DNA from 2 places in the Arthrobacter sp. K5 genome. Region 2 is predicted to be linked to the other one. Evidence: predicted binding sites of a transcription regulator. Region 2 holds the regulator's gene; the other holds the start of a gene.
The links. The regulator LexA, encoded in region 2, represses DNA repair genes until DNA is damaged. The targets are predictions, from matches to a motif close to TCGAACANNTGTTCGA.
Positions count from the first base shown of each region.

Region 1 (4,411 bases), 1.9 Mb from region 2:
AAGCAAGGAGTGGCTTCGCGAGAATCTGCGGGCCGGCGACGTTCCGCTGTTCGTGATGCAGGGGATCGCCGAAGCGGGAGGTCCGCACCCGGACACCCCGCAGGCAGTCCTCACCGAAGCCGAGTGGGATTTCATCGAGACACAGTCTGAGTTTGTGGACTGAGGAGTTCGTGGACTGACGGGTTCGCGGACGCGCGGGCCGGTCAGTTCGCGCGTCAGTTCGCGCGCGCCACCGGTAACTCGTCCCAGTGCGTGGTGTAGCGCGGTGAACGCATTCCACGCTTCATGCTCCAGTCCAGACCGCTCCTCAGTCCCGCGAACCCGAGCCCGATCGTACCCCTGCCGTACTTCCGGCTGATTTGCTCAACGAGCGGGCCGATCCCGCGTTCCTCGTGCGGGTTGGTGAAAGGCTCCAGGGGCTGCTGATTGCCGGACGGCCGCAAGTCGGTGACCATGATGCCGGCCCGCGCGTATTTGACGCCGTCCTGGATCGCGGGAAGCAGGGCGTGGGCCGCACGGGTGAGCAGTACCGGGTCTGAGGTAGGCATGGGCAGCGGAACGCACACCGAGGGAAACGACTTGTCCTTCGGGTTGTAATGGGACGTGCCGGCGAACGCGGTGAGGACTCTGGTCTGAAGGTGGTGCCGGGCCAGCCGGGCACTCGCCTGCTGGGCGTAGACGCTCAGGACCTGGCGAAATTCGGGGACTGACGTCAGGGGAGTGGAAAACGAGCGGGAGAAGATGAGCTGGTCCCGCCCAACGCGTTCCTCCTCGAGCGGCAGGCAGGATGTTCCGCGCAGTTCCAGCACAGTGCGCATCAGCACCACCGAAAAGCGGTCGCGCACCATCACCGGATCGGCCCGGCTGAGCTCCAGGATGGAGCAGATCCCCATGGCGTTCAGCCGTCTTTCCAGCCGGCCCGCCACGCCCCAGACCTCCGAGACCGGCAGCCGGGCCATGAGCAGTTCACGTGACTCCGGATCCATCGACTCCCAGCGGCACACCCCTCCAAGCGCGGGATTGTTCTTGGCCCACCGGTTGGCGAGTTTGGCCAGCGTCTTCGTGGCGGCGATGCCGACGCACACGGGCACCCCGACGTTGCGCTGGACCGCGGTCCTGATGGTCCGGCCGAGACCCACCACCTGGTCGGGGCTGCCCTTGATGCCCAGGAAGGCCTCGTCGATGCTGTACACCTCGAGCCAGGCCGAATAGCGTCCCAGCAGTTCCATGACCCGGGCGCTGATGTCGCCGTACAGTTCATAGTTGCTGGACCGGGCAACGAGGCCCCACTCCTTGGCCCGCGGGGCGATTTTGAACCACGGTTCGCCCGTGCTTATCCCCAGGGCCTTTGCCTCCGGACTGCGGGTCACGGCGCAGCCGTCGTTGTTGGAGAGCACAACCAGGGGTTTTCCTTCGAGCGAGGGGTCGAAGGCGCGCTCCGCGCTGGCGTAGAAGCAGTTCACGTCCACCAGTGCTATCTGCTGCCGCGCCTCAGACATGGTGCAGGCACCTCGTGGCCACGCCCCAGATGGTGAGGTCGGCCAGAGCGGGGACGCTGATGTCCGGATACAGAGGGTTGGCCGCCTGGAGCACCACGCCGGCCGCGGTAATCTTCAGGCGCTTGACGGTGAGCTCGCCGTCCAGCACTGCCACGACCACGGATCCGTCCCGCGGTTCCAGTGCACGGTTGACGATCAGTTCGTCGCCGTCACTGATGCCGGCCTGTTCCATGGAATCACCGGACACCCGCACGATGTAGGTGCTGGTGATGTCCTTGATCAGGTGCTCGTTCAGGTCGATCCGCCCGTCAAAGTAGTCCTGCGCGGGGGACGGGAAGCCCGCCGCCACAGCCACGGGAGAGATCAGCACCAGCCGCAGGGACAGTCCCGCCTCTATCACGCGGGGACCAATGATCACGCCCACAACACACCCTTTTTCGAATATATGTTCGATAGCTCAGTGTAGTCCCCGGGGCTGACAAATTGTATTCCCCACCTGCGCCCCTACGTGGGATCAGGCACGCACGTGCTGCCCTTCCTGAACGGTATGGCGCATACCGAGCGGCTGGACCAGGAATTCCCCGGCCGGGTGCTTGGCGGCCTGGTGAAGATCGTCGCCACCATGGACGGCGATTCGGTTCGTCAGTTGACTGATCTGACCACGGGTGACGGTGGGCGCGCTCAGCGGGCCGACGTTCCAGAACTTGACCTGACCCTCATCCAGCTCAGAGCGAACCAGCCGACACGCTGTTAGGGCGCAGTAGCGCCTGCGGTAGCGGTTGTGTTCATCACACGTTCGTCGTGCCGTCTCCGTCGCAGCGGGTCTGCGTCGCATACTGGTCTCATGGGGATGCAAGGCGCAGGAGGATCAGTGGTGGAAACCTTGAAAAGGGTGGTGCGGAACGAGTACTTTCCGGCAGCAGCCGTGCTGGCGCTGGTGGTGCTCTTCTGGGTCGCGGGCCTGTTCGGCGGCCTGTCCCTGCTGAGCCGCAGCCAGCCCCCGATCGCCACGCTCACCTGGCTGCTGTTCGTTTACGCCGCCGCCGTCCTTACCCCACTGGCCGGAATCCTGGCCGCCGCCGATCTGCTCCGCCGGTGGTGGCGGAACCGCGCTGCCGCGAAGGCCGGCAGCGCAAAAGCCGCGAAGACCGGGTCCTAGGGCCGGCCCCCGCGAGTTCTCCTGGTTTATCAGCGGGGGCCAAAACCATTGCAGCCCCTCCGGCCGAGTGGTTGCATGGGGTGCATGAATGCCTCAGAGAGTTTCGTTTTAGCCATCGGGACCAAAAAAGGCCTCTGGCTGGCCACCAGCCAGGACCGGAAGCAGTGGTCCTTTTCCGGCCCGCACTTCCTGATGAGCGAGATACCGAGCATCGGAATCGACACACGGGACGGCCGCACACGCATCATGGTGGGGGTGCGGTCCGAGCACTGGGGCCCCTACGTTGCCCACTCTGATGACCTCGGCGCCAGCTGGACCGAGCCCGAGCAGGGCGCCATCAAGTTTCCGGAAGGCACCGGCGCCGCCGTGGAACGGATCTGGCAGATCTACCCCGACGCGGAATCCCGCCCCGGGGTGGTCTGGGCCGGCGCGGAGCCGATTTCGGTGTGGAAGTCGACCGACGGCGGTGAGCACTTCGAGCTTAACCGCGGTCTGTGGGACCACCCGCACCGCAGCGAGTGGGGTGCCGGTTATGGCGGCGCAGCCGCCCACTCGATTGTGGTCAACCCCGCCGGGGACAACGTGCACGTGGCCATGAGCACCGGAGGCGTGTACCGCTCGCTCGACGGCGGGACGTCCTGGGAGCCGCGGAACAAAGGCATCTCCGCCTACTTCATGCCCGATCCCAACCCGGAATTCGGCCAGTGCGTGCATAAAATCGCGGCGGATGCCGCCGTCGAAGGCCGGCTTTACGCGCAGAACCACCACGGCGTGTACCGCACCGATGACAACGCCGAGAACTGGGAGTCGATAGCGGAGGGCCTGCCGGCCGACTTCGGGTTCGTGATGCTGACGCACCCCAGGCGTGCAGGCACGGCCTGGGTTGTCCCCTTAAAGGCCGACGGCGAACGCATCCCGCCGGACGGAAAGCTCGCCGTGCACCGCACCGACGACGCCGGCGCCACCTGGAAGCGACTGGACTCCGGGCTGCCGCAGTCAGAATTCAATGCCGTGCTCCGTGACGCGGCCGGCGTGGATTCCGCTGAACCCGCCGGCGTGTACTTCGGAACGCGCGGGGGCGCTGTGTATGCCAGTGCCGACGAAGGTGAAACCTTTACGGAGGTGGCGTCCCACCTGCCGGATGTGTTGTGCGTCCGCGCTGCTGTTGTGGCCGGGGCCCCGGTTACTGTGGCAGCATCCGCATGAGGATGTGCGGTGGCTGAGATCAGCGTGGTCCTTCCCAGTGTCCTCCAGCCGCTCGCCGGCGGGCAGTCCGTACTGACTACACCCGCCGACGGGGCGGTGACTGTGGGGCGGTTGCTGGATTCCGTGACCGGGACTTACCCGGTGCTCGCCAGGCGGCTGCGGGACGAAACGGGTGCCCTCCGCCGCTACGTGAATATTTACGTGAACGGTGAGGAGGTCCGGCGTCTCCGTGGCCTGGATACGGAAGTTTCTGCCGGCCAGGAAGTGCTGATTATTCAGTCGGTGGCCGGCGGCTAGGTGGCTCAGGCGACGCGCCAAACGCTGCATTCATCGGTATTGATGGCCTTGCGCATGCCCGTGTGATGATCCATGATCCACACGACGCCGATGCCCGGGGCTGTCTCCTGGACGCTGCCGCGGCGGATGATGACGTCGTCATAGCTGGGGCCCACCGACAGGCGGGCCTCGATTTCGTCGCCGCGATGCAGCTGGTCCAGGGCACGGACCCGGGTGATGTGGGGTTTGGCTTCCTTCAACATGGCGTGGC
Region 1 is NZ_CP159279.1:2,980,912-2,985,322, reverse strand. Features, by position in the region: gene ABRP34_RS13480 (hypothetical protein) at 1-163, shown strand, start outside; gene ABRP34_RS13475 (Y-family DNA polymerase) at 216-1,499, opposite strand; gene umuD (translesion error-prone DNA polymerase V autoproteolytic subunit) at 1,492-1,923, opposite strand; gene ABRP34_RS13465 (hypothetical protein) at 2,026-2,253, shown strand; gene ABRP34_RS13460 (hypothetical protein) at 2,374-2,658, shown strand; gene ABRP34_RS13455 (exo-alpha-sialidase) at 2,734-3,864, shown strand; gene ABRP34_RS13450 (MoaD/ThiS family protein) at 3,874-4,161, shown strand; gene ABRP34_RS13445 (hypothetical protein) at 4,167-4,403, opposite strand.
Region 1: the regulator LexA is predicted to act here: its motif matches at 1,937-1,952, upstream of umuD (translesion error-prone DNA polymerase V autoproteolytic subunit).

Region 2 (4,411 bases):
GATGTCCTCGACATCCGCCATAAGCGCCTCGCGGTGCTGCAGGGCCGCGAGGGCGGTTGCCTGCGTGACGGCGGACAGGTGGTACGGCAGGCGCACCAGTCGCAGGGCGTCGGTCACCTCCGGCGCCGCGGCCATGTAACCGAGGCGGGCGCCGGCAAGAGCGAACGCCTTGCTCATGGTCCGGGAGACGATGAGCCGCTCCCGGCCGGGCAGCAGGGTCAGGGCGCTGGGCGTGCCGTCGTGCGCAAACTCGTGGTAGGCCTCGTCCACGACGACGATGGCCTGGCTGGCCTCGCCCGCCTCGTAGACGGCTTCCACCACGTCCAGGCCCAGGCCGGTACCGGTGGGATTGTTGGGTGAACACAGGAACACGATGTTGGGCTGGAGTTCGCGCACCTGGCTCGCGGCCGACTCGGCGCTGAGGCCATAGTCGTCGGCACGCTTGCCTGCGATGTAGGCGGTGTCGGTTCCGCTGGCGAGGAGCGGGTACATGGAGTACGTCGGCGGGAAGCTCAGGAGCGAACGGCCCGGCCCGCCGAAGGCCTGGAGGATCTGCTGGAGGACCTCGTTGGAGCCGTTCGCTGCCCAGAGGTTGTCCGCGCTGAGCCCGTGGCCGAGGTACTCCGCCAGGGCTTCCCGGAGCTCGGTGAATTCGCGGTCGGGGTACCGGTTGAGTCCGGTGGCTGCCTCGCTGACGGCCGCGGTGATGGCCGCCCGTACGTCGGCGGGCACGCCATGCGTGTTCTCATTGACGTTGAGCAGGATCGGAACGTCAAGCTGCGGGGCGCCGTAAGGGGACAGCCCCCTCAGGTTAGTCCGCAGGGGCAGTCGGTTCAGTCGCTCAAGCTGGTCAGTCACCTAGACAGTTTAAGTAACCCGAAGGGCTGGCCGGAAACTGTGACGGTTCCAGCGTACGGCAACGGCTTATTTGTTCGGCACGAACAGCTGCTGGCCGGGCATGACCTTCCCTGCCTGAAGGTCGTTGAGCTGGACGATGTCCACAATCACGTCCCGGGGGTCGCGGTCGGGGTCGACTTTTCCGGCGATGGCCCAGAGCGATTCACCGGGCTGCACGGTGACAGAAACGGTGGGCGTGACGGTCAGGCCACTGGCGGTGTCCGCAGCCTTGGCCGGCGAGTTCAACAGCCCCGTCAAAGACAAGATCAGGGCGGCAAGAAGAACAAGCGGCAGTCCGATGAGGACGATCCGGCCGCGGCGGGTGAGGCGCAGGCGTGGCGGCCTGCCTGGCCGGGACACTGCACAGGACTGGGGCACGGCAAGCGACTGGGGCGCCGCACGCAGCTCAGTCACCGCACGGGGCTGAGGCACCGCACGCGGCCGAAAGACTGCGCCGGGCTGGGAGTGCGGCGGGACTGCTGGTGAAGCCGACATTGCTGGTGAAGCTGAGACTGCTGATGAAGCTGACATGGCGTGAGCCCTCCTGGACCAAGTTGTACTGCCTCGCGTTCGAACAGACAGTTCGAACACCGGGCTGAGAAACCGTCCTCACTAGAACACATGTTCGAACTTTGCTTTTTCCAGTTTTAGCACCTATCACCGAATTAAGTCGAGACTCGCTAGAACAAATGTTTGAAAAAGCCCTATGGCTGGCCTACGTTGGAAATCACAGAACAACCACATCTGCAGTTGATCAGCAGGGTCTGACATTTTTCAGGCCGGAAGTTCCCGGCCACTGCAGCTACCGCGTCCGGGAGGAACGGAAAGGCGTTGGCGAACATGGCAGCACAGGCCTCTGACGGCAAGGCTCCCCAGCGCAGCCCGCGGTCTCAGCGGACCCCCAAGGGACTAACACTCCGCCAGAAGAAGATCCTGGAAACCATCCAGCGTTCGGTCAACGAGAACGGCTACCCGCCGTCGATGCGGGAAATCGGCGACACCGTCGGGCTGGCCAGCCTGTCCAGCGTGACCCATCAGCTCTCGCAGCTGGAAAAGCTTGGCTACCTTCGGCGTGACCCCAAGCGTCCGCGCGCCATGGAGGTCCTGATGCCGCTCACCCTGGACGCGGGGGCGCCGAAATCCGGCGGCGCGGACAAAGCCCCGGCCCTGGGCACGGCAGGCGCTTCCGTGTCCGAATTGCCCAGCGCAATGGATACCGCAATGGTTCCGCTGGTCGGCCGGATCGCCGCCGGCGGCCCCATCCTCGCGGACCAGATGGTTGAGGAACTGATGCCGCTGCCCCGCCAACTGGTGGGCCACGGCGAGCTTTTCATGCTCAGGGTCGCAGGCGATTCCATGGTCGACGCCGCCATCTGCGACGGGGACTGGGTGGTGGTCCGGCGGCAGAGCGACGCCGTCAACGGCGACATCGTTGCGGCGCTGCTCGACGATGAAGCCACGGTCAAGACTTTCCGGCAGCGCGACGGCCACACGTGGCTGCTGCCGCAGAACACGCAGTACGAACCCATCCTCGGCGACCACGCCGTTGTCATGGGCAAGGTGGTTTCCGTACTCCGCTCGCTGTAGCCGCCGGGCCGGAGGCCACCGCGGGCTTCGTCCCCGGAAACGTCCATCAGGGAGCGGGAATGTCCTTCAGGGAGCCTTGGGCCCCGGGCAGCATCAGCCCGGGGCTTCCTTAGGCCTGTGCGCCGGCGAGTCTTTCCAGTGCCGCGACGGCGGTCTTCCGGTCGGTCGTTGGCCAGAACGGCGGCAGCGCGGCCCGCAGGAACCCGCCGTAGCGTTCCGTGGAAAGCCTGGAGTCCAGCACCGCCACCACGCCCTTGTCATTCGTGGACCGAATGAGCCGTCCTGCCCCCTGGGCAAGCCGGATGGCCGCGTGCGTGGCGGAGACAGACATGAAGCCGTTGCCGCCGGCCTGTGCAACGGCCCGGGACCGCGCGGTCATCAGGGGATCATCCGGCCGCGGGAAGGGAATCCTGTCAATGACCACCAGGCGGCAGGACCCGCCCGGCACGTCGACCCCCTGCCACAGTGACATCGTGCCGAACAGGCAGGTATCGGGCTCGTCAGCGAACTGCTTCACCAGTGCCGTCATGGTGGATTCACCCTGGCAGAGAATGCTGACATCCAGCCGCGTGCGCAGGGCGTCCGCAGCTTCCTCGGCCGCCCGCCGCGAGGAGAACAGACAAAGCGCTCCCCCGCCGGAGGCACGGATGAGGGACTCGAGTTCGTCCAGCGCCTCAGGGGACGTGCCACGGCCCGGTTTCGGCAGGTGGCCCGCTACATAGAGGATGCCCTGCCTGGGGTAGTCGAAAGGCGACCCCACGTCGACGCCGGTCCAGCTCGGCGCGCCCTCCCCGACCAGGCCCAACCCGCCGGCCGCGGGTTCGAAGGCAGAGCCGATGGCAAGGGTGGCCGATGTCAGCACCACCGTATGCCCGGCGAACAGGCCTTCCCGAAGCCGGCCTGCGACGCTCAGCGGGGCGATGTTGACCAGCGCCGGGGCAGACTCGTCCGGCGCAGAGTAGCCCTGCTGGGGATCGAACGTGCTATTCCGGGAGAACCAGACCACCTCGCGGTTTTCCCGGGCGGCGATGAGCCGTTCGCAAAGCTCCAGAATCACCAGCAGGCGGGAGCGCGCGAGCTGCCGCCCGCCGTCGGCCGTTGTATTGCTGTCCCCCTTGGAATCCGACAGCGCCGCCCGGCACGCCTCACGAAGCTGGTCCACACAGTCCAGCTGCTCGTCGTTCAGGCCGTTGGGCAGCAGGCCGCTGGGAACGCCGGCGAGAGCCACCTCAAGGTTGGCGGCCGCTGTGTTGAGCGCGTCAACGGTAATGCCGGTGTGCTTGCGGGCGCCGGACGCTGCGGCGTGGACCATGGCCACCGACAGCTGCCCCGAAACCGCGCCGGTTACCCGGTCCTGGAGTTCGTGGGCCTCATCCACCACCACAACGTCATACTCCGGCAGCACCGCCAGGCCTTCGAAGGCGCTGACGGCCAGCATGGCGTGGTTGGTCACCACGACGTCGGCTTCCGTGGCGTTATGGCGGGCAAGCTCACTGAAGCACTCTTCGGCGAGGGGGCACTTCTGCGAGCCGAGGCATTCCATGGACGTGACTGACACCTGCCGCCAGGCCCGGTCCGTGACGCCGGGAAGCAGCTCGTCACGGTCGCCCGTGGTGGTCTGCTCCGCCCATTCGCGGAGCCGGACCACCTCCTTGCCGAGCTGCGACGACGGACCGCCCACCGCCGCGGCGAAGTGCGGGACGCTGGTGTCCTCGCCCAGTGAGAAGAGCTGGCCCTCCGAGGGTTCCTCGGAGGGAAAGCCGCCTTCGAGCTTGTGCCTGCAGACATAGTTGGCGCGGCCCTTGACCAGCGCAATCTTCACAGGCCGGTCGAGTGCCGGTTTGAGGCTTTCCAGGAGCCGGGGTAAGTCCCTGCCCACGATCTGCGTCTGCAGAGCGAGGGTGGCAGTGGACACGAGGGCAGGCTT
Region 2 is NZ_CP159279.1:4,841,770-4,846,180, reverse strand. Features, by position in the region: gene ABRP34_RS22045 (histidinol-phosphate transaminase) at 1-858, opposite strand, end outside; gene ABRP34_RS22040 (LysM peptidoglycan-binding domain-containing protein) at 925-1,275, opposite strand; gene lexA (transcriptional repressor LexA) at 1,738-2,484, shown strand; gene ABRP34_RS22030 (ATP-dependent DNA helicase) at 2,594-4,411, opposite strand, start outside.